Regions from separate parts of the Tersicoccus mangrovi genome, predicted to be linked through region 1. Evidence: riboswitches for the same ligand, from Rfam matches in the RefSeq annotation. Region 1 holds a riboswitch; each other region holds the start of a gene.
What was found. A riboswitch is a leader RNA that binds a small molecule or an ion and turns the genes downstream of it on or off. The one in region 1 is predicted to bind S-adenosylmethionine.
Positions count from the first base shown of each region.

Region 2: another riboswitch for S-adenosylmethionine. It lies ahead of V6N00_RS12175 (MFS transporter); the one in region 1 lies ahead of V6N00_RS10740 (bifunctional o-acetylhomoserine/o-acetylserine sulfhydrylase).
Region 3: another riboswitch for S-adenosylmethionine. It lies ahead of V6N00_RS06940 (ABC transporter ATP-binding protein); the one in region 1 lies ahead of V6N00_RS10740 (bifunctional o-acetylhomoserine/o-acetylserine sulfhydrylase).

Region 1 covers NZ_JBAJMW010000005.1:2,286-10,246, forward strand. Annotated here, with positions in the region: gene V6N00_RS10730 (hypothetical protein) at 1-81, shown strand, start outside; gene metX (homoserine O-acetyltransferase MetX) at 261-1,397, opposite strand; gene V6N00_RS10740 (bifunctional o-acetylhomoserine/o-acetylserine sulfhydrylase) at 1,394-2,719, opposite strand; SAM riboswitch class IV at 2,782-2,898, opposite strand; gene V6N00_RS10745 (VOC family protein) at 3,020-3,658, shown strand; gene V6N00_RS10750 (C40 family peptidase) at 3,683-4,399, opposite strand; gene V6N00_RS10755 (zinc-binding dehydrogenase) at 4,557-5,339, opposite strand; gene V6N00_RS10760 (CPBP family intramembrane glutamic endopeptidase) at 5,336-6,169, opposite strand; gene V6N00_RS10765 (S9 family peptidase) at 6,291-7,961, shown strand, end outside.
Region 2 covers NZ_JBAJMW010000005.1:355,030-362,990, reverse strand. Annotated here, with positions in the region: gene sucC (ADP-forming succinate--CoA ligase subunit beta) at 42-1,205, shown strand; gene sucD (succinate--CoA ligase subunit alpha) at 1,224-2,138, shown strand; gene V6N00_RS12185 (LGFP repeat-containing protein) at 2,381-4,288, shown strand; gene V6N00_RS12180 (SDR family oxidoreductase) at 4,437-5,129, opposite strand; SAM riboswitch class IV at 5,321-5,437, shown strand; gene V6N00_RS12175 (MFS transporter) at 5,474-6,880, shown strand; gene V6N00_RS12170 (LLM class flavin-dependent oxidoreductase) at 6,873-7,961, shown strand, end outside.
Region 3 covers NZ_JBAJMW010000003.1:183,881-191,841, forward strand. Annotated here, with positions in the region: gene V6N00_RS06925 (AMP-binding protein) at 1-609, opposite strand, end outside; gene V6N00_RS06930 (ABC transporter permease) at 627-1,478, opposite strand; gene V6N00_RS06935 (aliphatic sulfonate ABC transporter substrate-binding protein) at 1,475-2,524, opposite strand; gene V6N00_RS06940 (ABC transporter ATP-binding protein) at 2,705-3,577, opposite strand; SAM riboswitch class I at 3,587-3,679, opposite strand; gene V6N00_RS06945 (CoA-binding protein) at 3,813-4,238, shown strand; SAM riboswitch class I at 4,336-4,437, shown strand; gene sfnG (dimethylsulfone monooxygenase SfnG) at 4,535-5,707, shown strand; gene V6N00_RS06955 (O-acetylhomoserine aminocarboxypropyltransferase/cysteine synthase family protein) at 5,711-7,102, shown strand; gene V6N00_RS06960 (CoA-binding protein) at 7,099-7,629, shown strand; gene V6N00_RS06965 (winged helix-turn-helix domain-containing protein) at 7,670-7,961, opposite strand, start outside.

The DNA.
Region 1 (7,961 bases):
TGGCTCTGCGTCGATGCCGGCGCCGACATCGACGTGGCTCGCGCCGCGACCCCCGTGCACGCGGCCCGGTTGGCCGCCTGACGGTCACTCCGGACGCCGGTGCCCCGGCCGTCCGCTGACGGACCGGTTTGACGAACCGCAGGCGGAGCGTTCGCTACACCGAGTGTGACGGATGTGGCTGGTGTGACGCCGGACGCGCCTCATCCGTCCCACCGGTCACACTCGCTGTAGCCGTTGCACCGGTCCCGCGAAGCAACCCGTCAGCGGCCGAAGACGTGCGCATCCAGCAGCGCACCGAGCTGGTCCATCTCGGTGAGGAACCCGTCGTGCCCGATGGCGGCGTCGATCAGGTGCACCGGCACATCCCCGGGCAGCGCGGCGGCCAGCTCGAAGGACTGCTCGGGCAGGTAGAGCCGGTCCGAGGTGACGGCGGCGACGAGGAACTCGGCGCTCACGCCGGCGAGCGCCTGCTCGAGGCCGCCGCGGCCGCGGGCGACGTCGTGGCTCATCAGCGCGTCGGAGAGCACGATGTAGCTGTTCGCGTCGAACCGGGCGGCCAGCGACGTGGCCTTGTGGTCCAGGTAGCTCTCGACGGCGTACCGGCCGCGGGCGGCGTTGGTGCCGCTGAAGGGGTCCTCCCCCGCCTGTGCCTTGCGGCCGAACCGGGCACCCAGTTCCGCCTCGCTCCGGTAGGTGATGTGCGCGATCCGGCGGGCGATGCCGAGCCCCGCCGAGGGCGCCGGCCCGTCGTAGTAGTTCCCGTCCGCGAAGTCGGGGTCGTTGCGGATCGCGAGGAGCTGCGGCTGCGCCCACGCGATCTGCTCCGCGGTCGAGGACGCGCCGATGGCCAGCACCGCACACCGCTGCACCGCCTCGGGGTGTGTGACCGCCCACTCGAGCGCCCGCGCCCCGCCCATGGACCCGCCCATCACGAGCGAGAACACGTCGATGCCGAGCGCCTCGGCGAGCCGCTTCTCGGCGTTCGCCGCGTCCCGCAGCGTGATCTGCGGGAACCGTGAGCCCCAGGGTCGGCCGTCCGGGGCGAGCGAGGACGGCCCCGTCGACCCGTAGCAACCGCCCACCATGTTGATCGAGACGACGAAGACCTCGTCGGTGTCCAACGGCCGTCCCGGCCCCACCAACGTGTCCCACCAACCCGCCACGTCGGTATCCCCCCGGGCGACGTGCGAGGAGCCGGTCAGCGCGTGGTGGACCAGGACGGCGTTGGACGCGTCCGCGTTCAGGGTGCCCCACGTCTCGTACGCGAGCACGACGTCGGGCAGCACGCCACCGTTCTCCAGCGGCAGGTCGCCCACGGACGCGAAGCGCACGGCGCCCGCCGCCCCGCCCAGGGAGGCGAGGGCGGAGCGGGCGACGTGCTGCGGGAGCACACTCATGCGGCGCGGGCCTCCCGGAGGGCCGCGAAACCGGTCTCGAGGTCGGCGAGGATGTCGTCGATGTGCTCGAGGCCCACCGACAGGCGCACCAGCCCCGGGCTGACGCCGGCGGTCGCCTGGTTGACGTCGGAGAGCTGGCTGTGCGTCGTGGAGGCGGGGTGGATGACGAGCGAGCGCACGTCCCCGATGTTGGCCACGTTCGAGTGGAGGGTCAGCGCGTCGACGAACCGGCGGCCGGCGTCGGCGCCGCCGTCGAGCTCGAACGCGATGACCGCACCGGCACCCTTCGGCGCGTACTTGCGGCCGAGCTCGTACCACCGACTGGACGGCAGGCCGGCGTAGGCGACGGAGAGCACGTCGTCGCGCTCCTCCAGCCAAGCCGCCACCTTCTCGGCGTTGGCGACGTGCCGCTCGATGCGCAGGCTCAGCGTCTCGAGGCCCTGCGCGATGAGGAACGCGTTGAACGGGCTCGCGGCGGCGCCGGTGTCGCGGAGCCACTGGACCCGCGCCTTGAGGATGTAGGAGAGATTCGCGCCGAGCGCGCCGCCCTCCCCCAGGTCCCGCCCGAACACGAGCCCGTGGTAGGACTCGTCCGGCTCGGTGAAGCCCGGGAAGCGGCCCGGCTCGGCCGTGTAGTCGAACCGGCCGGCGTCGACGATCACGCCGGCGATCGCGTTGCCGTGCCCGCCCAGGTACTTGGTCGCGGAGTGGACGACGACGTCGGCGCCGTGCTCGATCGGGCGGATCAACCACGGGGTGGCCACCGTGTTGTCGACGATCAGGGGCACCCCGGCGGCGTGCGCGGCGTCGGCGACCGGGCCGATGTCGAGGACGTCCTGCCGCGGGTTGGAGATGCTCTCCCCGAAGAACGCCTTGGTGGTGGGCTTGACGGCGGCGGCCCAGGAGGCCGGGTCGTCGGGGTTCTCGACGAAGTCGACGCTGATGCCGAGCTTGGGCAGCGTGTAGTGGAACAGGTTGTGGGTGCCGCCGTACAGGGAGGGGCTGGCGACGATGTGGTCACCGGCCTCGGCGACGTTGAGGATCGCGTACGTGACGGCGGCCGACCCGGAGGCGAGCAGCAGAGCGCCGACGCCGCCCTCCAGGGAGGCGACCCGGTTCTCCACCGCCTCGTTGGTCGGGTTGCCGATACGGGTGTAGATCGGGCCCAGCTCGGCCAGGGCGAAGCGGGAGGCCGCCTGGTCCGCGTCGTCGAAGACGAACGAGCTGGTCTGGTAGATCGGCAGCGCCCGCGCCCCGGTGGCGGGGTCGGGCTGCTGACCGGCGTGGATCTGGCGGGTCTCGAAGGACCAGGAGTCGGACATGCCATGCCTCTCGGACAGGAGCCGGCGAGTCCGGGCCGGTCGAGCCGTCCCCGGGGCACACCGGCCCGCGCTTGCGACGCGCGTGTGCGCGGCGCCAGGTCTTCACCCGGGGCACCCCACCGCGGTAGGAGGGTTGCCGGTCAGCGAGCCGGGGCTGCATGTCGCTGACACTCATGACCTCGCACCAGTGTTCGGTGCACCGGCCCCAGCGCGCAAGTCGATGACTCTCGACGTCACCACCGGGACGTGATTAGGGTCACCTAACCAGCGTCGGCGGGGCGCCGGTGCAAGGATGTCGGCATGCGCCTGGATCACGTCTCGTTCGCCTGCGGACCCGCCGGACTGAGCGCCTGCGCCGACGAGATCGGCCAGGCCCTCGGCATGCGGCCGGTGACCGGTGGCATCCACCCCCGGTTCGGTACCCGCAACGCGATCTTCCCGCTCAAGAACGAGCGCTACATCGAGGTCGTCGAGGTGCTCGACCACCCCTCGGCCGACAGCGCCCCGTTCGGTCAGGCGGTCCGCGCCCGGTCCGAGCTCGGCGGCGGCTGGCTCGGCTGGGTGGTCAGCGTCGCGGACCTCGCCCTGTTCGAGAAGCGGCTCGGGCGGGATGCGGTGCCGGGCAACCGGAAGTTCCCCGACGGCCGTGAGCTGCAGTGGCGGCAGATCGGCGTCAAGGGCCTCATCGCGGACCCGCAGGTGCCGTTCCTGCTGTCCTGGATCAGCCCGCCGGATCTGCACCCCTCCAACGCGGCTCCGACCGACATCACGCTCGCGCGGCTGCAGATCGCCGGGTCCCCCTCGCGGGTCACGGACTGGCTGGGCCGGGACGTCCGGGACGCGCTGGAGGACCTCGACGTCGACTGGGTCGCCCCCAATGGCACCCCCGGCGTCCTGTCGGTCACCTTCGAGACCCCGCGCGGCACCGTCACCATCTGACGCCGCCGCTCGTCGCTCAGGAAGTCAGCTGTCCTTGACGGGCAGCCGGATCAGCAGTCCCCCGTGGTACGGCACGTGCATCGTGCCCTGCACCGGGTTGAGCGCCTCGTACACCCCGCCGTTGCCGTCGTAGATGCCGATGTGGTGACCGGGAATCCAGATGATGTCCCCGGGCCGGCCCTCCGCGAGCGGGATCTGCTGCGCCCCGAGCGCGGTGGCCATGGCGTCGCCGCCGAGCACGGGCAGATCGAAGCCGTGCTGGCGGAGCACCCAGCTGACGTAGCCGCCGCAGTCCCATCCGGTGACCGGCGACGTGCCGCCCCACAGGTAGCGATGGCCCACGCCGGTCTGGGCCGTGGCGATGATGGCGTTGCGCAGGGCCCCGGCGTTCCCGGTGGCGACCGCGGCCGTCGGCGTACGCCACGTGGTCACCGGCCCGAGCGTCGTCGGCAGGGTGGCGCGGATGCCGGTGTCCGGGATGGGCCACGCCTCCCCCGTGACCGGGGTCGTGGTGGTGGCGGATGCCGGTGCCGTCACGGGTGGCGGTGTCACCAGCCAGTGCGCCTGCGCGGGGGCCGCGAGCCCCAGGGTGGCGGCTCCGGTGACGGCCCCGACGACGACAACCGTGGCGGCGCGGCGGCCGTACCGGGTGAGGGCAGTGCGTCCCGAACGCGTGCTGCTGGAACCCGTGCTGCCGGAACGGATGGTGTCGGCGCGGTGCCGGGCGTGCTTCGTGCTCATGGATCCCCCGTCGGATTCCGCGATCCTGCATGCCCGGTTCGTTCCAGGGGACGGCTCGCGTGGCGGTCGACGACGTCGGCCGGTGATCCTCACCCTAGGACAGGCGATGTGCTCCTGACCATGGGCCGGCCCTGCGATCCTGCTGGGAATCCTCAGGTCACGGCGTGTCGCCCGGCATGTCGACGATGATATTGCCGACGTGCTGGTCCGGGTCCCGCATCGTCGTGAACGCCGCCACGAGGTCGGCCACCGCGAACCGGTGGGTGATGAGCCGGCGCACGGCGTCCTGGTGGCGGGCGATCAAGTCCAGCGCCTGCGGCATGAGGCCCTGGCTGTTGCGGCTGCCGAGCAGGTCGACCTCCTTGAACGGCGGCACGCTCAACGGGAAGGACGTGGGCCGCACCGAGATGCCGATCTGCACGACGCGGCCGACGGGGGCGACGACGTCGAGCGCGTCCGCCAGCACGGCGGGCACCCCCGTGGCCTCGAGCACGAGGGGCGGGCCGTCCGGAGCCGTGTCGCCCAGCGCGGCGGCGAGCCGATCGGCGGGAAACGGCGCGGCCGGGTCGATCAGCAGGGTGTGATCGGCGCCGAGTTCCCGCGCCAGGCCCAGCCGGCCCGGGAGGGTGTCGGCGGCGACGGCGTCGGCCCTGTCCAGCCTGTCGGCCCCGACGATGTCGTCGGCCACCTCGACCACCGTGCCGGAGAGTTCGTGGCCCTGGACGATCGGCAGCTCGGAGGCGTAGTCGTCCTCGTAGATATGCAGGTCGGTGCCGCACGGGCGACGTACTCGATGCGCACGAGCGCCTCCCCCGCGGCGGGCACCGTCCGGGGCAGGTCGACGTGCTCGAGGGTCTGCGCGGCGACGGTTCGCACGGCCAGCATGGTGCTCTCCTGGGGAGTTCGGGGTCGAGGGGTGTCGGTGACGCGAGGTGCTCAGCCGAAGCCGGTGGCCTTGCCGAGCAGCGCGAACCCGACGAAGGCGCTGATGTCGAGCAGGGCGTGCGCGACGATCAACGGCAACACCCGGCGCACCCGGAGGAAGAAGGCCACGAACACGAGGCCCATGACGACGTTGCCGAGGAACGGGCCGAAGCCCTGGTACAGGTGGTAGCTGCCGCGCAGCACGGCGCTGGCGACGAGGACGGCCGGGGTCGCCCAGCCCAGTTGCCGCCACCGCAGGGTCAGGTAGCCGACGACGATGACCTCCTCGAGCACGGCGTGGCGCACCGCGGAGAGGGTGAGGACGGGCAGCGTCCACCAGTAGGTGCCCAGTGCGGCCGGTACGAGCGTCGTCGTGATGCCCAACGCGTGACCGGCGGCGTACAGCGCCAGGGTGCCTCCGCCCATGACGGCGAAGAGGGCGAGGCCCTGGCCGAGGTCCCGCCACGGACGGGTGCGGTCGATGCCGAGCCGGGCGAGCGGCCGGATGCCCGCGCCATGGAGACGTCCGGCGCCTCCCCCCGAGACCGAGCCCGCGAGCAGGAACAGCACGAGCAGCACCGGCACGAGCGAGAAGCCGATGTCGAGCACCTGGTAGGTCAGGTCGAGGTACTCGCGGCTGCTGCGCGCCTGGTTCAGGGTGCTGGTCTGCCCCTGGAGGGGCCCGGTGGTCAGCTTGTCGATGAGCTGGACGACGGCGTACACGGCCGATTCGCCCAGGGACAGGCCGAGGACGATGAGGATCTCGAACCGCAGACGGCGGCGGTCCGGGCCGGTGGCGACCGGGAACGCCTCGAGGCGGTCGGTCGCGGCGGAGTCAGCGGGCACGCCCACACCCTAGACGACCGACCTCGGCGGTCTCCCGGCACATCGCGGCGCCTGCGGCGGGTGTTGTCCGCGGTGGGCGGATCGCGCCCCGTCCCGGGACCCCGGCTCCTAGGATCGAGGCATGACCGACCACTCCGCTCCGACTCCCGCCGACGGCACCACCCCGCCTCACGGTTCGCCCTCTGCCACCGGCTCCGGCACCACGCGCACGGCACTGCCCCCGGCACCCGTGGCCCGGAAGATCCCGAAGGAGCGCACTCACCACGGCGACACCCTGGTCGACGACTACGAGTGGTTGCGGGAGAAGACGGATCCCGAGGTGCTGGCGCACCTGACCGCGGAGAACGCCTACACCGACGCCGTCACCGCGGGCCAGCAGCGGCTCCGCGACACGATCTTCGACGAGATCAAGGGCCGCACCCAGGAGACCGACCTGTCCGTCCCGTCCCGCCGGCACGGCTGGTGGTACTACAGCCGCACCGTCGAGGGCGGCCAGCACGCCGTCCACTGCCGGGTTGCGGCCGAGGGCGACGGCAGCGAGCTGGCCCACTGGGAGCCGCCCGTGATCGAGCCGGGCGTCCCGCTCGACGGCGAGCAGGTGCTCCTGGACGGCAACGCGGAGGCCGACGGCCTGCCGTTCTTCTCGCTCGGCAGCTTCGCCGTCAGTGAGGACGGCGGTCTGCTCGCCTACGGGGTCGACAGCGCCGGCGACGAGCGGTTCACCATCCGCGTCAAGGACCTGCGCACGGGTGAGGCCCTGCCCGACGTCATCGAGGACACCTTCTACGACGCCCAGTTCCACCCCGACGGGCGCAGCCTCTACTACACGGTGGTCGACGCCGCCTGGCGGCCCCACGAGCTGCGCCGGCACGTGCTCGGCACACCGTCGTCGCAGGACCAGGTCGTCGCCCGCGAGAACGACCCGGGCCTGTGGCTCGGCGCCGAGATCTCCGCCAACCGGCGCTGGCTCGTCGTCACCTCCGGCAACTCCGAGTACAGCGAGACGCGGCTGCAGCGCCTGGGCAGCGCCGAGGACCCCGCGGGGGCGGACGGGAGCGTCGACGGCGCCTTCCAGATCGTCATCGACCGCGCGGACCGGGTGCTGTACGACGTCGAGCCGGTGCTGCTGGACGGGAAGGACATGTTCGTCCTGCTCCACAACCGGCACGCGGTCAACTCCGCGATCGCCCTGATGGACCCGGCCGACGCCGGCAAGCCGGTGGCCGAGCAGACGTGGACGCCCGTCGTCGAGCACCGCACCACCGTACGGCTGAGCGGCATCGCCTCCAACCGCTCGCACCTGTTCGTCGCGGCGCGGAAGGACACGACCGAGCGGGTCCAGGTCATCGAGCTCGCCGGTCTCGGCACGCCCGAGCAGCGGCCCGAGACGGAGCCCCGGTTCGAGGAGGAGCTGTACTCGGCGTCCCTCGTCGGCGCCGAGTACGAGGCGCCCGTCGCGCGGCTGACGTACACGTCGTTCCTCACCCCGCCGCGGGTCTACGACTACTTCCCGGGCCTCGACGGAGTCGCCGGGACCTCCGACGGTCCCACCGACGGCTCTGCCGCGCTGGCGCTGGCGCTGCGGAAGGAGACGCCCGTCCTGGGCGGCTACGACCCGAGCGCCTACCGGGCCGAGCGGGCGTGGGCGACCGCGCGCGACGGCGTGCAGATCCCGGTGTCGATCGTGCGGCGCGCCGACGTCGAGCCGGACGGGAACAATCCCGTCATCCAGTACGGGTACGGCTCGTACGAGATCAGCATCGATCCGAGCTTCTCCGTGGCCCGGCTCTCC
Region 2 (7,961 bases), 350 kb from region 1:
GTCCGGACCGCAGACGACTTCGACGTAGAAGGACACTTTCCGTGGACCTGTTTGAATACCAGGCGCGCGATCTCTTCGAGGCACACGGGGTACCCGTGCTGGCCGGGATCGTGGCGCAGACCGCAGACGAGGCTCAGGCCGCCGCAGAGAAGATCGGCGGGGTCACCGTCGTCAAGGCGCAGGTGAAGGTGGGTGGCCGCGGCAAGGCCGGCGGCGTGAAGGTCGCGAAGACCTCCGACGAGGCCCGCGCCCATGCGGAGCAGATCCTCGGCATGGACATCAAGGGCCACGAGGTCAAGCGGGTCATGATCGCGCAGGGCGCCGACATCGCCGAGGAGTACTACTTCTCCGTGCTGCTGGACCGGTCGAACCGCAACTACCTGGCCATGTGCTCCGTCGAGGGTGGCATGGAGATCGAGCAGCTCGCGGTGGAGCGGCCCGAGGCCCTGGCCCGCATCGCCGTGGACCCCGCGGTCGGCATCGACGACGCGAAGGCCGGCGAGATCGTCGACGCCGCCGGGTTCCCCGCCGACATCCGCGACCAGGTGATCGCCACCATCACGAGCCTGTGGACCGTCTTCACCGAGGAGGACGCGACCCTGGTGGAGGTCAACCCGCTGGTCAAGACCGGCGACGGGAAGATCCTGGCCCTCGACGGCAAGGTCTCCCTCGACGAGAACGCCTCCTTCCGCCACCCCGGCCACGAGGCCCTCGAGGACAAGGCCGCGGCCGACCCGCTGGAGGCCAAGGCCAAGGCGGCGGACCTGAACTACGTCAAGCTCGACGGCGAGGTCGGCATCATCGGCAACGGCGCCGGTCTGGTCATGTCCACGCTCGACGTCGTCGCCTACGCGGGCGAGAAGCACGCGGGCGTCAAGCCGGCCAACTTCCTCGACATCGGCGGTGGCGCCTCGGCCGAGGTGATGGCCGCCGGCCTCGACGTGATCCTGAACGACCCGCAGGTCAAGAGTGTGTTCGTCAACGTCTTCGGTGGCATCACCGCGTGCGACGCCGTGGCCAACGGCATCGTCAAGGCGCTCGAGATCCTCGGCGACGAGGCCACCAAGCCGCTCGTCGTCCGCCTGGACGGCAACAAGGTCGACGAGGGCCGCAAGATCCTCGACGACGCCGCCCACCCGATGATCACGCAGGCCGCCACCATGGACGAGGGCGCCGACAAGGCCGCCGAGCTCGCAGCGAAGTAAGGGACGAGAACAACCACCATGTCGATCTTTCTGAACTCCGATTCCAAGGTCATCGTCCAGGGCATCACCGGCGGCGAGGGCACCAAGCACACCGCGCTGATGCTCAAGGCCGGCACCGACGTCGTCGGCGGTGTCAACGCGCGCAAGGCCGGCACCACCGTCAGCCACACCGACAAGGACGGCAACGCCGTCGAGCTGCCCGTCTTCGGCTCCGTCGCCGAGGCCATGGAGAAGACCGGCGCCAACACCTCGGTGCTGTTCGTGCCGCCGGCCTTCACCAAGGACGCCGTCATGGAGGCCATCGACGCCGGCATCGGCCTCGCGGTCGTCATCACCGAGGGCGTGCCCGTGCAGGACTCCGCCGAGTTCTGGGCGCACGCCCAGGCCACGACGGACGAGAACGGCAAGCAGCGCACCCAGATCATCGGGCCCAACTGCCCCGGCATCATCACCCCGGGTGAGGCCCTCGCCGGCATCACCCCGGCGAACATCACCGGCAAGGGCGGCGTGGGCCTGGTCTCCAAGTCCGGCACCCTGACCTACCAGATGATGTACGAGCTGCGGGATCTCGGCTTCTCCACCGCCATCGGCATCGGCGGCGACCCGATCGTGGGCACCACCCACATCGACGCCCTCGCCGCGTTCGAGGCGGACCCGGAGACCAAGGCCATCGTGATGATCGGCGAGATCGGCGGCGACGCCGAGGAGCGGGCCGCCGAGTACATCAAGGCGAACGTCACCAAGCCGGTCGTCGGCTACGTTGCCGGCTTCACCGCTCCCGAAGGCAAGACGATGGGCCACGCCGGCGCCATCGTCTCCGGCTCCGCGGGCACCGCGCAGGCGAAGAAGGAGGCCCTCGAGGCAGCCGGCGTCAAGGTCGGGAAGACCCCGTCCGAGACCGCCGCGCTGCTGCGCGAGGTCTACTCCGCCTGATCCACCCCGCACCACACGGCACCACCACGCTCGGCCCGTTCCCGGAATCCTCCGGGGGCGGGCCGTCGTCGTCAGGCCGTCCTCGCAGGGCCTGCCGTGGCATCCGGTGACGACCCGGCGCGCCGCCCGGCGACACGCCGCACGCCGGTAGGAACGCGCCCGCGAAGAGGAGCACCGCCTAACATTCCGGGGGCCGTGCCGACAGTGAAGGGTGACCCCTGTCCCCACCGGAAGAGTTTCCGATGCGCTTGCTGCACCGCCCTGCCGCCCTGGTCCTGACGTTCCTGCTGAGTATCACCACGGTCGGGACGGTGTTCGTGGCTCCCGCCTCGGCCACGACGAGCCCGGCGCCCGGGCTGCCTCCGGCGGGCCCGATCGGTGGCGTCACGGGCGGGAGCCCCGAGTCCGTCGCCGGCGTCGGACGGGCGCCCAAGGGCAGCACGACGGCCGAGGCGAGGCAGGCCGCGCAGGCCGCCGGCGGCACGACGGCCCAGCGCGCCGGGGTCATCCAGGTGACCCTCGCGCCCGTTCAGCTGGCGGACAGCACGACGACGCTGAGCGCCACCGACGTCACCGCGGCGAAGAACGCGGTCGCCGCCGCGAGCGCCTACTGGAGCACGATGACCAACGGGCGGGTCTCCCTCACGGTCGCCTCCACGCTCACCGGCCTGAAGTCGGCGGCCACCTCCACGCAGAGCTCCTACACGATCCTCACCACCGTCAGCGACGAGCTGACGAAGGCCAACAAGTGGATCGCCGGTGACTACCGGGCCCTCGTGGTCGTCGTCCCGGGCGCCCAGCTCGAGTACGGCACGCTCGGCTACGGCATGACCACCAACGGCACGGGCGGCGAGGTCCTGCTGCCGAAGCCGGGCGCGTACACCCTCACGAACAACGTCACCGCCCACGAGTTCGGCCACACGCTCGGGCTGATGCACGCCGACGCGCTCCAGTGTGGCAGCGGCGCCTCCGACGTCGGCGCCAAAGCGGACGGCTCCTTCACCGACAGCAGCTGCTCCATCCGCGAGTACGGCGACACGACGGACCTGATGGGATACGCCCAGAACTCCCTGCCCACGATCAGCTCCAGCTTCTGGGACTACGGCGGATTCGGCCGCGGTGACGAGATCCTCGACGCCGGCGTCGCCGTCGGGCGCAAGACCTACACGCTGACGGCGTGGGAGGGCACCGCGGCGAACCGCGCGGTCAAGTTCACCGACCCCCGCAGCGGCGAGGTCTACTACCTCGAACTGCGGCTGCCCGTCGGGTACGACGTCAACACCGCGGTCGGCGGCAACAAGGGCGTCAAGATCGTCCAGCTCGGCGGCCGGACGGCGTCGAGCTCGCTGATCCTCATGCCCGACACGCACCCGTTCTCCGGGTACTACGCCACCAACCAGGCCTGGCAGGCCGGCCAGACGTTCACGACCCACGCCGGCACGACCGTGAAGATCGAGGCGATCACCGCGACGTCGGCCACCGTGACCGTCGACGCCGACGGGGGCCTCTCGGTGGCCTCCCTCCTCAGCGCGGCGGCGACCCGCAACGCGCTCGGCACGGCCCTCGCCGCCCCCGTCAGCGGTCTCGTGGACGACGGCGCCTACCAGTCCTACCAGCGCGGCGTGATCGTCTACTCGCCGGCCACCGGCGCGATGGTGTCCAAGGGCGCGGTCCGTGGGGCGTGGGGACGGCAGGGCTTCGAGAAGGGCCGGCTCGGGTACCCGACGACCGACGAGGTCTCCGGGCAGGCCGCCGGGGGCGTCTACCAGACGTACCAGGGGGCGACCATCGTGTGGTCCTCGGCCACCGGCGCCCGGATCTCCGAGGGCGCGATCCGCGGCGCGTGGGGCCGGCAGAACTACCAGAACGGCCGGCTGGGCTACCCGACGACGGATGAGGTCCGCGGGTTGCGCAACGGCGGCGTCTACCAGATCTACCAGGGCGCGACGATCCTGTGGTCCTCCGCGAGCGGCGCGCACATCGTCCAGGGCGCCATCCGCGGCGCCTGGGCGAAGCAGGGCTCGCAGGACGGGCGGCTCGGCTACCCGCTGACCGACGAGTACGTCAACGCCGCGGGGCAGGTCCAGCAGGACTACCAGGGCGGACGAATCACCTGGTCCTCGGCGACCGGCGTCCGCGTGGGGTACTGATTCCGCACACCACGCACCACGCACGACGACGGCCCGCTCCCGGTCACTCGGGGGCGGGCCGTCGTCGTCAGGGGTGTCAGTGGTCGTTCGCGGGTGCGTGCGTCAGGGCGTCGTTGAGCCGGGCGGTGGCGGCGATGTCGTCGGTGCGCTACGCGTCGCGCCGTTCGCGCCCGATCCGTGTGTACGCCTCGACCTCGCCCGCCTCGAGCGCCGCCATCGTCTCGGCGAGGAAGTCCTCCAGAGGCATCGCCCGCGCATCGGTCAGGTTGACCGGCATCAGCGCGGTCCGGGTGTAGGGCGGGGCGACCTCGATGATCTCGGGCGCCTCGCCGGCCAGCCGGTACCGCAGCGACAAGGTGTACGAGTGCATCGCGGCCTTCGTCGCCGAGTACAGCGAGGACGACGCCAGGGGCGCATAGCCGAGCATCGACGTCACGTTGAGGATCGCCGAGTGCGGGGTGGCCTTCAGATGGTCGATGAACGCGGAGATCATCCGGACGGGGCCGAGCAGGTTCGTCCCCACGACGCGGGTGAGGTCCTCGTCGTCCACCGGGGCCGCGGGGTCGTCGCCGACCATGATGCCCGCGTTGTTGACCAGCACGTTCAGGTCCGGGTGCCGGGCGAGCAGGTCGGTGGCGACGGCGGTGATGCTCGCCGGGTCGGCGACATCCAGCTCGACGCTCTCCATGCCGGGGTTCGCCGCCGTGACCTCGTCCAGCACGGCCGCCCGGCGGCCCGCGATGATGACGGTGTTGCCGCGTCGCCACAGCTCCTCGGCCAGGGTCCGGCCGATGCCGGTGCCGCCGCCGGTGACGAGGACGGTGTTGCCCGTCAGTTCCATGCTTCTCCCTTGCGGTGGGCGTCCCACTGTCGCGCGTGGGCGCTGTCAGCCTGCTGATCTTCTCGCCGTCGATCGTACGGTGGGCCGGCGGTCGGCTCCGCTACCACGTCGGTCAGGACGCGCGGATGACGAAACGTGACGGCCGGGTGGTCGCGCATCCTCGCCGTCGGCCGTTAGCGTGGCCGACGAAGAATCATGAGTTCCAGCCATGCGGCCCTGGCCGGCTGGACGGCAACCCTCGCCGCTGTCGTGGGGTGCCCCAGGTGACGATTCGGCCCGCGTGCCAACGCCGTGGGCAAGGATGGCGGCCTGAAGGGCACGCCCGGATTCCCAAGGGGGAACCCATGCTCGACGCCAGCAGGAGCGCGCTCACCCGCAAGCGCATCCTCGGATCGGCCTTCGTCGGCACCACCATCGAGTGGTACGACTTCTATCTCTACGGCACGGCCGCGGCCCTGATCTTCTCCACCCAGTTCTTCCCGCACGGCTCGGCACTGGGCGGGATCCTCGCCTCCTTTGCGACCTTCGCGATCGCCTTCTTCTTCCGGCCGATCGGCGGCATCATCGCCGGGCACCTCGGCGACCGGATCGGCCGCAAGTCGCTGCTCGTCATCTCGCTGCTCACGATGGGCGTCGCGACCACCGGCATCGGGCTGCTGCCCACCTTCGCGGTCGGCGGCTGGTTCACCGTCGTCGCCGTCATCGTGCTGCGCCTGGCGCAGGGCCTGTCGGCCGGCGCCGAATGGGGAGGGTCCGCGCTGCTCTCCGTCGAGCACGCCCCCGCCCAGCACCGGGGCTTCTTCGGCAGCTTCACCCAGATCGGCTCGGCCGCGGGGATGCTGCTGGCGACGTCCGCGTTCGCCGGCAGCCGCGCCGCGCTGGGGGAGCAGGCGTTCCTCGCTTGGGGATGGCGGCTGCCGTTCCTGGCCAGCGCCCTGCTCGTCGCCGTCGGCCTGTGGATCCGGCTCGGCGTCAAGGACGCCCGCGAGTTCACCGAGGTGCGGGAGGCCGGGACTACCGCGGCCGCCCCGGTCCGCGAGGTGCTGCGCCACCACTGGCGCGGCGTGCTCGTCGCGATCGGGCAGCGCCTCGTCCAGCCGGCCATCTACTCGATCCTGACCGTCTACACCCTCACCTACGTGACCGCGAAGCGCGGCGACGCAGGCAGCGTGCTGGCCGCGGTGCTGATCTGCTCCGCGCTCGGCCTGATCTCGGGGCCGTTCTGGGGCGGCCTGTCCGATCGCTGGGGACGACGGCGCATCAGCCTCATCTCGGCCGCCCTGGGCGGGGTGCTGGTGTGGCCGTACTTCGTGTTCCTCGACAGCGGGCCGCTCGCCCTCCTGCCGCTGGTCTACATCCTGGCCATGAACGGCATCCACGACGCCATCTACGGCCCGCAGGCCGCGTGGTTCGCCGAGCAGTTCCCGGTGCACGTGCGCTACAGCGGCGTCAGTCTCGGCTACCAGATCGGCACTATCCTCTCCGGCGGCCTCACGCCGTTCATCGCCGCCGGCCTGCTCGCCCTCGGCGGCAACGCACCGTGGCTGATCTGCGCGTACATCAGCGTGCTCGCCGTCGCCAGCGTGATCTCCGCGGCGGCCGCCGCCGACCCGGTGGGCGACGCCCGTCGCGCCGGGCTGGAGCTCGACGCCGACGCCCCGACCGATGCCGCCGTCACCGGCTCCGACCCGGTTCCCGCCGGTGTCGGCGCGGCGGCGGCCTCACAGACGAAGGGATTCACCCGTGCCTGACAGCTCGACCCGACCGAACGAGAACCGACCGAACGAGAACCGAGCGAACGAGACGCGGCCCCTGCTGCTGAGCGCCTTCGACATGCCCACCCCGGTGCACCAGAGCCCGGGACTGTGGCGCCACCCCGAGGACCGCAGCAGCGAGTACACCGACATCGGCTACTGGGTGCAGCTGGCCCAGACCCTCGAGCAGGGCGGCTTCCACAACCTGTTCTTCGCCGACGTGCTCGGCCAGTACGACGTCTACCGCGGCAGCGCCGACGAGGCCGTCCGCGGGGGCGTGCAGTACCCGCTGCTGGACCCGACCGTGCTGGTGCCCGCGCTCGCGCAGGCCACGACGCGGCTCGGTTTCGGCGTCACCGCGTCGACCGGCTACGAACACCCCTATCTGCTGGCCCGGCGCCTGAGCACCCTGGACCACGTGACCCGCGGCCGTCTCGCGTGGAACATCGTCACCTCCTACCAGGACTCGGCGGCCCGGAACCTGGGGCTCACGCAGCAGCTCGGTCACGACGCCCGGTACGAGCGGGCCGAGGAGTACCTCGACGTGCTCTACAGACTCTGGGAGGGGACCTTCGACGACGGCGCAGTCCGCCGCGACCGGGAGTCCGGCGTCTACACGGATCCCGCGGGCGTGCGCGGCGCGGGGCACGAGGGCGAGGCCTTCTCCGTGCCGGGCCCGGCGCTGGTGGAGCCCTCGCCGCAGCGCACTCCGTACCTGTTCCAGGCCGGCGCCTCCTCCCGCGGGCAGCAGTTCGCGGCCCGGCACGCCGAGGCCATCTTCCTCATCGGGCACACCCCGCAGGTCGTGGCCGGCTGGGTGCGGACCATCCGGGAGCAGGTCGCCGCCGAGGGCCGCGACCCCCGCAGCGTCAAGATCCTCACCGGCGTCACGGTGATCGCGGACCGGACCGACGAGGCCGCCCGGGAGCGGCTGGAGAGCTACCGGCCGTACGTGGACGTCGACGCCGCGCTCGCGCTGTTCGCCGGGTGGACCGGAGTGGACCTGTCCACGGCCGACCCAGACGCGCCGCTCGAACACGCCGTCACGGACGCCAACCAGTCCGCGCTCGCCGCGTTC
Region 3 (7,961 bases), on a different contig from region 1:
GGCGCCGCGCCGGTACTGCCCGTCGGACGTGACGAGCACCTTCGCCCCGGTGTCCTCGACACGGAAGCGCAGCGCCTCGGCCGAGAACCCGCCGAACACGAGGGAGTGGACGGCGCCGATGCGGGCGCACGCCAGGGTGATGATGACGGTCTCGGGGATGACGGGCAGGTAGATGACCACCCGGTCCCCCGCGACGACGCCGAGCTTCTCGAGCGCGTTGGCGGCGCGGCTGACCTCCCGCTGCAGGTCCGCGTACGTGTAGGTGTGCCGGTCGCCGGGCTCGCCCTCGAAGTGCAGGGCGACGTGGCCGCCGCGGCCGGCCTCGACGTGCCGGTCGACGCAGTTGTACGCCACGTTCAGCTTGCCGCCGGCGAACCACTCGATGACCGGCGGGGCGTAGACCGGCTCGCCGTCGTCCGTCACCTGTCCAGCAACGGCGGCCGCCGGCTCGAACCGGTGCGCCGTGTGCCACGGCTGAGCCCAGTCCAGCCGCTGCGCCTGCCGCTCCCAGAACGCGACGCGTGCCTCGTCGCCCTCGTGGGCGGGGTTGACGACGTCCCCGCGTCGTTCGTCCTCGGCGGTCAGGCCGGTCCGCACCCCGTCGTCCATCTCGATCACTCCGTCCGTCATGCCCATGTCCGTTCCGCTGCCCGCTGCGCGAGGCCCAGCACCGCGTCGGTCACCTTGCCGAGGATCGCGAGCAGCACGATCGCCAGCAGCAGCCGGTCCGTCCGTCCATTGTTCTGCGAATCGATGAGCAGGAAGCCCAGGCCCATCGAGGAGGCGAGCAACTCGGCCGCGACGAGGAACAGCCATGCCTGGGCCAGCGCGAGCCGCAGCCCCGAGACGACGGCGGGCAGGATCGCGGGCAGCTGCACGGTCAGCAGCAGCCGCACACCGCCGTAGCCGAAGGCCCGGCCTGCCTCGACCAGGTGGGGGTCGACGTGGCGGAGGGCGAGCGCGACCGTCGTGTAGACGGGGAAGAACGCGCCGATGGCGATGAGCAGGACCTTGGAGTTCTCACCGATGCCGATCCAGAGCAGGAGCAACGGCACCCAGGCCAGCGACGGCACGGCCCGGAAGGCGCCGATGGTGGGCGCGAACAGCAGGGAGGACAGCCGGGACAGCCCGACGAGGGCGCCGGCGGCCAGGCCCACGACGGCCCCGAGGAGGAACCCGAGCAGGACGCGCTGCGTGGAGATCCACACGTGCGTGCCCAACTGCCCGCGGCGCAGCAGCTCCACGCCGGCGGCCAGGACATCGGCCGGCGGGGGCAGCTGCACGGGCGTGAACACGCCGAGGGCGGTGGTCACCTGCCACAGGGCGAGCAGCAGGAGGGGGACGACGAGGCCGGCGGCCCAGCGCAGGCCGCGCGGGATCCGGCGGCGGCCGGGGGTTGACGCCCCGCGCGCCGCCGGGCCCGCTGTGGAGGCCGCCGTGGGGGCGTCGACCCGGGTGTCGGGGACGGGCGAACTCACTTGGTGGTCACCGCCGAGGGATCGGCCTTGGTGACCAGCTCGTCGTCGAGCAGGGCGTTCAGGGCGGCGTCGACGGTGCCGGCGTCCTTGACGTCGCCGGAGTCGACGATGATCTTCCCGACCTTCTGCAGCACGGCCCGCTGCTTCGCACCCGGTGCCGGGTCGACGCCGAGGTTGGTGCGGGCGATCACCTGGGTGGCGACGGTCTTGTCGATGCTCGCGACGTCGGCGAGGATCGCCGCGGTCTCCGCGGTGTGTCCCTTGGCCCACGCCCGGGCCGCCTCGTACGTGTTCACGACGGTCTGGGCGATCTCGGGCTGGCTCTTGAGGAAGTCCTCGCGGGCGTTGAGGAACCCGTAGGTGTTGAAGGCGACGTTGCGGTAGAAGAGCTTGTCGCCGTTCTTCTGGGCCGCGGCCATGATCGGGTCAAGACCGGCCCAGGCCTGCACGGATCCGTTGTCCAGCGCCGTGCGGCCGTCGGCGTGCTGCAGGTTCTGCACGGTGATGTCCGACGCCTTGAGGCCGTTGGCGGCGAGCGCCTGCAGCAGGAAGAAGTAGGGGTCGGTGCCCTTGGTCGCGGCCACGGACTTGCCCTTCAGGTCGGCCACCGAGGTGATGCCGGTCTTCGGGGTGGTCACGAGCGCGGACCACTCGGGCTGCGAGTAGATGTCGACGGTGCGGATGGGCGAGCCGTTGGCGCGGGCGAGCAGCGCGGCCGAGCCGGCGGTGGATCCGACGTCGATGGCACCCGAGCGCAGCGCCTCGTTGGCCTTGTTCGAGCCCGCGGACTGCACCCAGGTGACGGTCACGCCCTTCTCCTTCAGCGCCGCCTCGAGCCAGCCCTTCTGCTTGATCACGAGGGAGAGCGGGTTGTACGTGGCGAAGTCGATGGTCAGGGTCTTGCCGTTGCCACCCCCGCCCGCGGCGGCTGCGGTCGACGAGCCGGAGCCCTCGCCGGCGCACCCGGTCAGGGTCAGGGTCGCGGCGGTGACGACGGCGACGGCGGTGAGGGCGGAGCGGACGAGACGGGCAGGGCGGCGGGCCATGGTGATCCTCTGGAGGTCGAGACGGACGACGTGATGGTACGGAGAAGAAGGGACAGGTGGAGCGAAACAGAACAGGGTCGAACGGGAGGGGTGCGCACACGGTCGCGCCACGGGCGCAGGCCGCGGCGCTGCGGGACCGCGCAGCTCGCCGGCTCGCTGATCCGGTGGACCGGCGGGCGGTCAGTGGGCGTCGACGCCGAGCGCGGTGAACAGGTCGGCGCGCATGCGCGCCAGATCGGCCGAGCCACGGTCCCGAGGTCGCGACCCCGGCACGGTGTGCACGGAGCGCACGCCCGCGGGCGCCCGACCGGGTGCTCCCACACCGACCTGACCGGTGCTGCCGCCGTCGGTCGAGCCGAGGAGGACGACGCGGTCGGCGAGCTGGAGCGCCTCGTCGACGTCGTGGGTGACGAGCAGGATGGTCGCCGGGGAGGCGTCGTGCACGGAGAGCAGGAGGTCCTGCATCTTCAGGCGGGTGAGGGCGTCGAGGGCGCCGAACGGCTCGTCGAGCAGGAGCACCTGCGGGTCGCGTGCCAGCGCTCGGGCGAGGGAGGCGCGCTGCGCCATGCCGCCGGAGACGGCCCGCGGGCGGTGACCGGCGAATCCGGACAGGCCCACGAGGGCCAGCAGCTCGTCGATGCGGGCGTCCTGCGCAGCGGTCCGGCGGCGGCCGGTGCGGGGCAGCCCGAGCGCGACGTTCTCCCGCAGCGTGCGCCACGGCAGCAGGCGCGGTTCCTGGAAGGCGACCGCGCAGCGCGGGTCCCAGGGGCGCACCGGGGCGTCGCCGATGACGACGGACCCGGCACTCGGGGCGTCCAGCCCGGCGGCGAGGCGCAGCAGGGTCGACTTGCCGCAGCCGCTCGGGCCGAGCACCGCGATCACCTCACCGGGCGCCACCTCCAGGTGGACACCGGCGAGGACGTCGTGCGGGCCGAAGCTGCGGCCGACCCCGTCGAAGGTGATGCCGGCGTCCCCGTCGCTCCAGAAGTGCGGGGAGTCCGCCGGGTCGGCCACCCCGGAGGCGGCATGGCGCGCGGGCGAGAACAGAGACACGTGAGATCAACTCCATCGATCCTGGCGGTAGCACCCTTCCGACGGATCGGTGGGTTGCTGCGGCGTCGACGAGCCAGATCTCTCGGCCGCTCGGGATGGTATGCCGCCACTGTAACGGCACGACGGGGCCGTCCGGCAAGTCGGTCGGCGGCGGGACCGCCACGGCGCGTCACACTCGACCCCCACCGCCGACTCGATCGACGAGCCGGCGGGAACAGGGGCGGAGAATGAAGCCATGAGCCACCGGAACGACCCCGAGACGATCCGCCGCCTGCTCACGACGCCCGGGCGCTGGGCCGTCGTCGGCCTGAGCGAGAACCCACGCCGGGTGGCGCCCCGCATCGCGGCGATGCTGCGGGACCACCTCGGCATGCGCATCCTGCCGGTCAACCCGCGCGGGGAGGCGGCCCTGGGGGAACCGGGACACCGCACGCTGGCCGACGCCGTGCAGGCCGGCGGTCCCGTCGACGTCGTCGACTGCTTCGTCAACTCGACGAAGGTCGGTGCCGTGGTGGATCAGGCCATCGCCGTCGGCGCGGGCGCCGTGTGGCTGCAGCTCGGCGTGGTCGACGAGGACGCCGCCGCCCGGGCCGCCGCGGCCGGGCTCGACGTCGTGATGGACACCTGCCCCGCGATCGAGGCGCCCCGCTTCGGCCTGTAGACGAAGCCCGAGGTCGCTCCCGCGAGTTCACGCCGGGACGTGACGCCGCATGGCGGACACGGGTTGATCCGCCCGACGACGGCGGAGCACAATGGCAGCACCATCCCGAGCGGCCGAGAGATCTGGATCGATGACGCCGCAGCAACCGTGGTCGAAGAAACCGCTGACCACACGGTGCTACCGCCAGAAGCGATGGAAGAGAGCGCACAGCAATCTTTGAGCATCGGCCAGGGCCGTCCCCTGTCCGGCTGCGCATTGCCGGGACCCGCGAGCGGTACGTCAGTGAAGGAAGCCCGATGAGCAGCATCGACGAGCGAGTCAATCTCGCCGAGCCCCTCAAGTTCGCGTACTGGGTGCCGAACGTCTCCGGCGGCCTCGTCGTCTCCACGATCGAGCAGCGCACGAGCTGGGACTTCGACTACAACAAGAAGCTGGCCCGGATCGCCGAGGACGCCGGCTTCGAGTACGCCCTCTCGCAGACCCGGTACGCCGCCAGCTACGGCGCGGACAAGCAGCACGAGGCGACGTCGTTCTCCCTCGCCCTGCTCGCCGCGACCGAGAAGCTCAAGGTGATCGCCGCCGTGCACCCGGGCATGTGGCACCCCGGCGTGCTGGCGAAGTACATCATCACCGCCGACCACATCTCGAACGGCCGGGCCGCCGTGAACATCGTCTCCGGCTGGCTGCGTGCCGAGTTCGACGGGTTCGGGCTGCCCTGGCTCGAGCACGACGAGCGGTACGCCCGCACCGAGGAGTTCATCTCGATCCTGCGGGGGCTGTGGACCGAGCAGGACTTCTCGTTCCACGGGACGTACTACGACATCTCCGACTTCACGCTCTCCCCCGCCCCGGTCGACGTGCCCGGCCGCGCCCACCCGGACGTCTTCTTCGGCGGCAACTCGACCGCCGCGCGGATCGCCGCGGGCCACGTCGCCGACTGGTACTTCTCCAACGGCAAGGACTTCGACGGGTTCGACGAGCAGTTCAACGACGTGCACGCCTCGGCCGCCGCGATCGGCCGGACGGCCCCACGCTTCGGGCTCAACGGGTTCGTCATCGCCCGGGACAGCGAGAAGGAGGCCCGGGACACGCTGCGGGAGATCGTCGAGAAGGCGCACCGGCCCGCCGTCGAGGGCTTCCACGACGCCGTCCAGGAGGCCGGCCCGGCCACCAAGGACGGCAAGGGCATGTGGGCGGACTCCTCGTTCGAGGACCTCGTCCAGTACAACGACGGATTCCGCACCCAGCTGATCGGCACTCCCGAGCAGATCGCGGAGCGCATCGTCGCCTACAAGCAGCACGGCGTGAACCTGCTGCTGACCTGCTACCTGCACTTCCAGGAGGAGGTCGCCGCGTTCGGCCGGGACATCCTGCCGATCGTGCGTGAACTCGAGGCCGACCTGGCCCGCAAGCACGGCGTCGAGCTCGGGGACCCCGAGCTGACCGCCACGACGACAGGAGGACGCTGACCCATGGCCGACCACCGTTTCGGATTCCGCACCCGCGCGCTGCACGCGGGTGGCACCCCCGACGCCGAACAGGGCGCCCGGGCAGTCCCCATCTACCAGACGACGTCGTTCGTGTTCAAGGACACCGCCGACGCCGCCAACCTCTTCGCGCTGCAGAAGTACGGCAACATCTACTCGCGGATCGGCAACCCGACGGTCGCCGCGTTCGAGGAGCGGATCGCGTCCCTGGAAGGCGGCATCGGCGCCGTCGCCACGTCCTCGGGCATGGCCGCCGAGTTCATCACGTTCGCGGCGCTGACCGGGGCGGGCGACCACATCGTCGCGTCCTCCCAGCTCTACGGCGGCACGGTCACGCAGCTCGACGTGACGCTGCGCCGCTTCGGGGTCGAGACGACGTTCGTCTCCGGCACCGACCCGGCCGACTACGCCGCCGCGATCCGGCCCGAGACCAGGGCCGTCTACACCGAGGTCGTCGCCAACCCGTCCGGCGAGGTCGCGGACCTGGCCGGACTCGCCGCGGTGGCCCACCAGGCCGGCGTGCCGTTCGTCGTCGACGCGACCCTGTCCACCCCGTACCTGATCCGCCCGCTCGAGCACGGCGCCGATATCGTCATCCACTCGGCGACCAAGTTCCTCGGCGGCCACGGCACGACCCTCGGCGGCGTCGTCGTCGAGTCGGGCCGGTTCGACTGGGGCAACGGGAAGTTCCCGGTCATGACGGAGCCGGTCCCCTCCTACGGCAACGTCTCGTGGTGGGGCAACTTCGGCGAATACGGCTTCCTGACCAAGCTGCGCTCCGAGCAGCTGCGCGACATCGGCCCGTCCCTGTCCGCGCAGTCCGCGTTCCAGCTGCTGCAGGGCGTCGAGACGCTGCCCCAGCGCATGGACGCGCACTTGGCGAACGCCCGAGCGGTCGCCGAGTGGCTGGATGCCGACGAGCGGGTCTCCTACGTCAACTGGGCCGGCCTCCCGTCCCACCCGCACCACGAGCGGGCCGAGCGCTACCTCCCGCTCGGCCCCGGCTCGGTGTTCAGCTTCGGCGTCCGCGGTGGCCGGGCGACCGGTGAGCGGTTCATCGAGGCGCTGCAGCTGGCCAGCCACCTGGCCAACGTCGGCGACTCCCGCACGCTCGTGCTGCACCCGGGCTCGACGACCCACCGGCAGCTGACCGCGGAGCAGCTCGCCGCGGGCGGTGTCAACGAGGACCTGATCCGCATCTCGGTGGGCCTCGAGGACGTCGAGGACATCCTGTGGGATCTCGACCAGGCGCTCACCGCGGCCCAGCAGGTCGCGGAGGAGTCCGGCGAGCTGGAGGAGAACGACGACACGTTCGTCACGCCGGAGGCCGGCGCGGCCGACGACGAGGCGTCACGCGAGATCGGAGCACGCGCATGAGCACCACGACCAGCTCGAACACCAGCGGAACCGAACAGCAGGACGGCCGCACCTGGGTCGGCCCCACCGCGCCCGAGCGGCTGTCCATCCTGCGCGACGCGAAGGTCGTCGCCATCGTCGGCGCCTCGGACAAGCCGTCCCGCGCGTCCTACTTCGTCGCCACCTACCTGCTCTCCTCCTCGCCGTACCGGGTGTACTTCGTCAACCCGGTCGCGAAGGAGATCCTGGGGCAGCCGGTGTACGCGTCCCTGGCGGACCTGCCGGAGAAGCCGGACATCGTCGACGTCTTCCGCAAGCACGACGACCTGCCCGGGGTGCTCTCCGAGGCGATCGATGCCGGCGCGAGCACGATCTGGCTGCAGCTGGGCTCGTGGCACGAGGGCGTGGCCGCCGACGCCGAGGCCGCCGGGCTGAACGTCGTGATGGACCGGTGCGTGAAGATCGAGCACGCGCGGTTCCACGGCGGCCTGCACCTGGCCGGCTTCGACACCGGGGTGATCTCCTCGAAGCGTCAGGTCGTGGCCTGAGAGCCCGTCGCCACCCGGACGCATCACCGACCAGACAGCGTCAGGTGTCGTCGCGAGCGGCCATGAACGTGTAGTCCCACACGCGGACGCCGGCGGCCTCGTCGGCGTCCGTGCTCTCGTGGTGGAGGGATCGCGCGCGGTCCAGGACCGCCTCGACGTCGTCGAACACCTGCCGGGCCTCCGCGGTGGTCAGCCGCAGCGCCCCGATGCTGATCTCGCCCCGCGGCTCGAGGTCGCGGCCCGCGGCACGCTCCTGAGCCCAGGCGGCCAACCGCGCCATCATGTCCTGCTGGTCGATCGTCACCTGGTGCAGGTAGGCGGCGAGGGAGCCC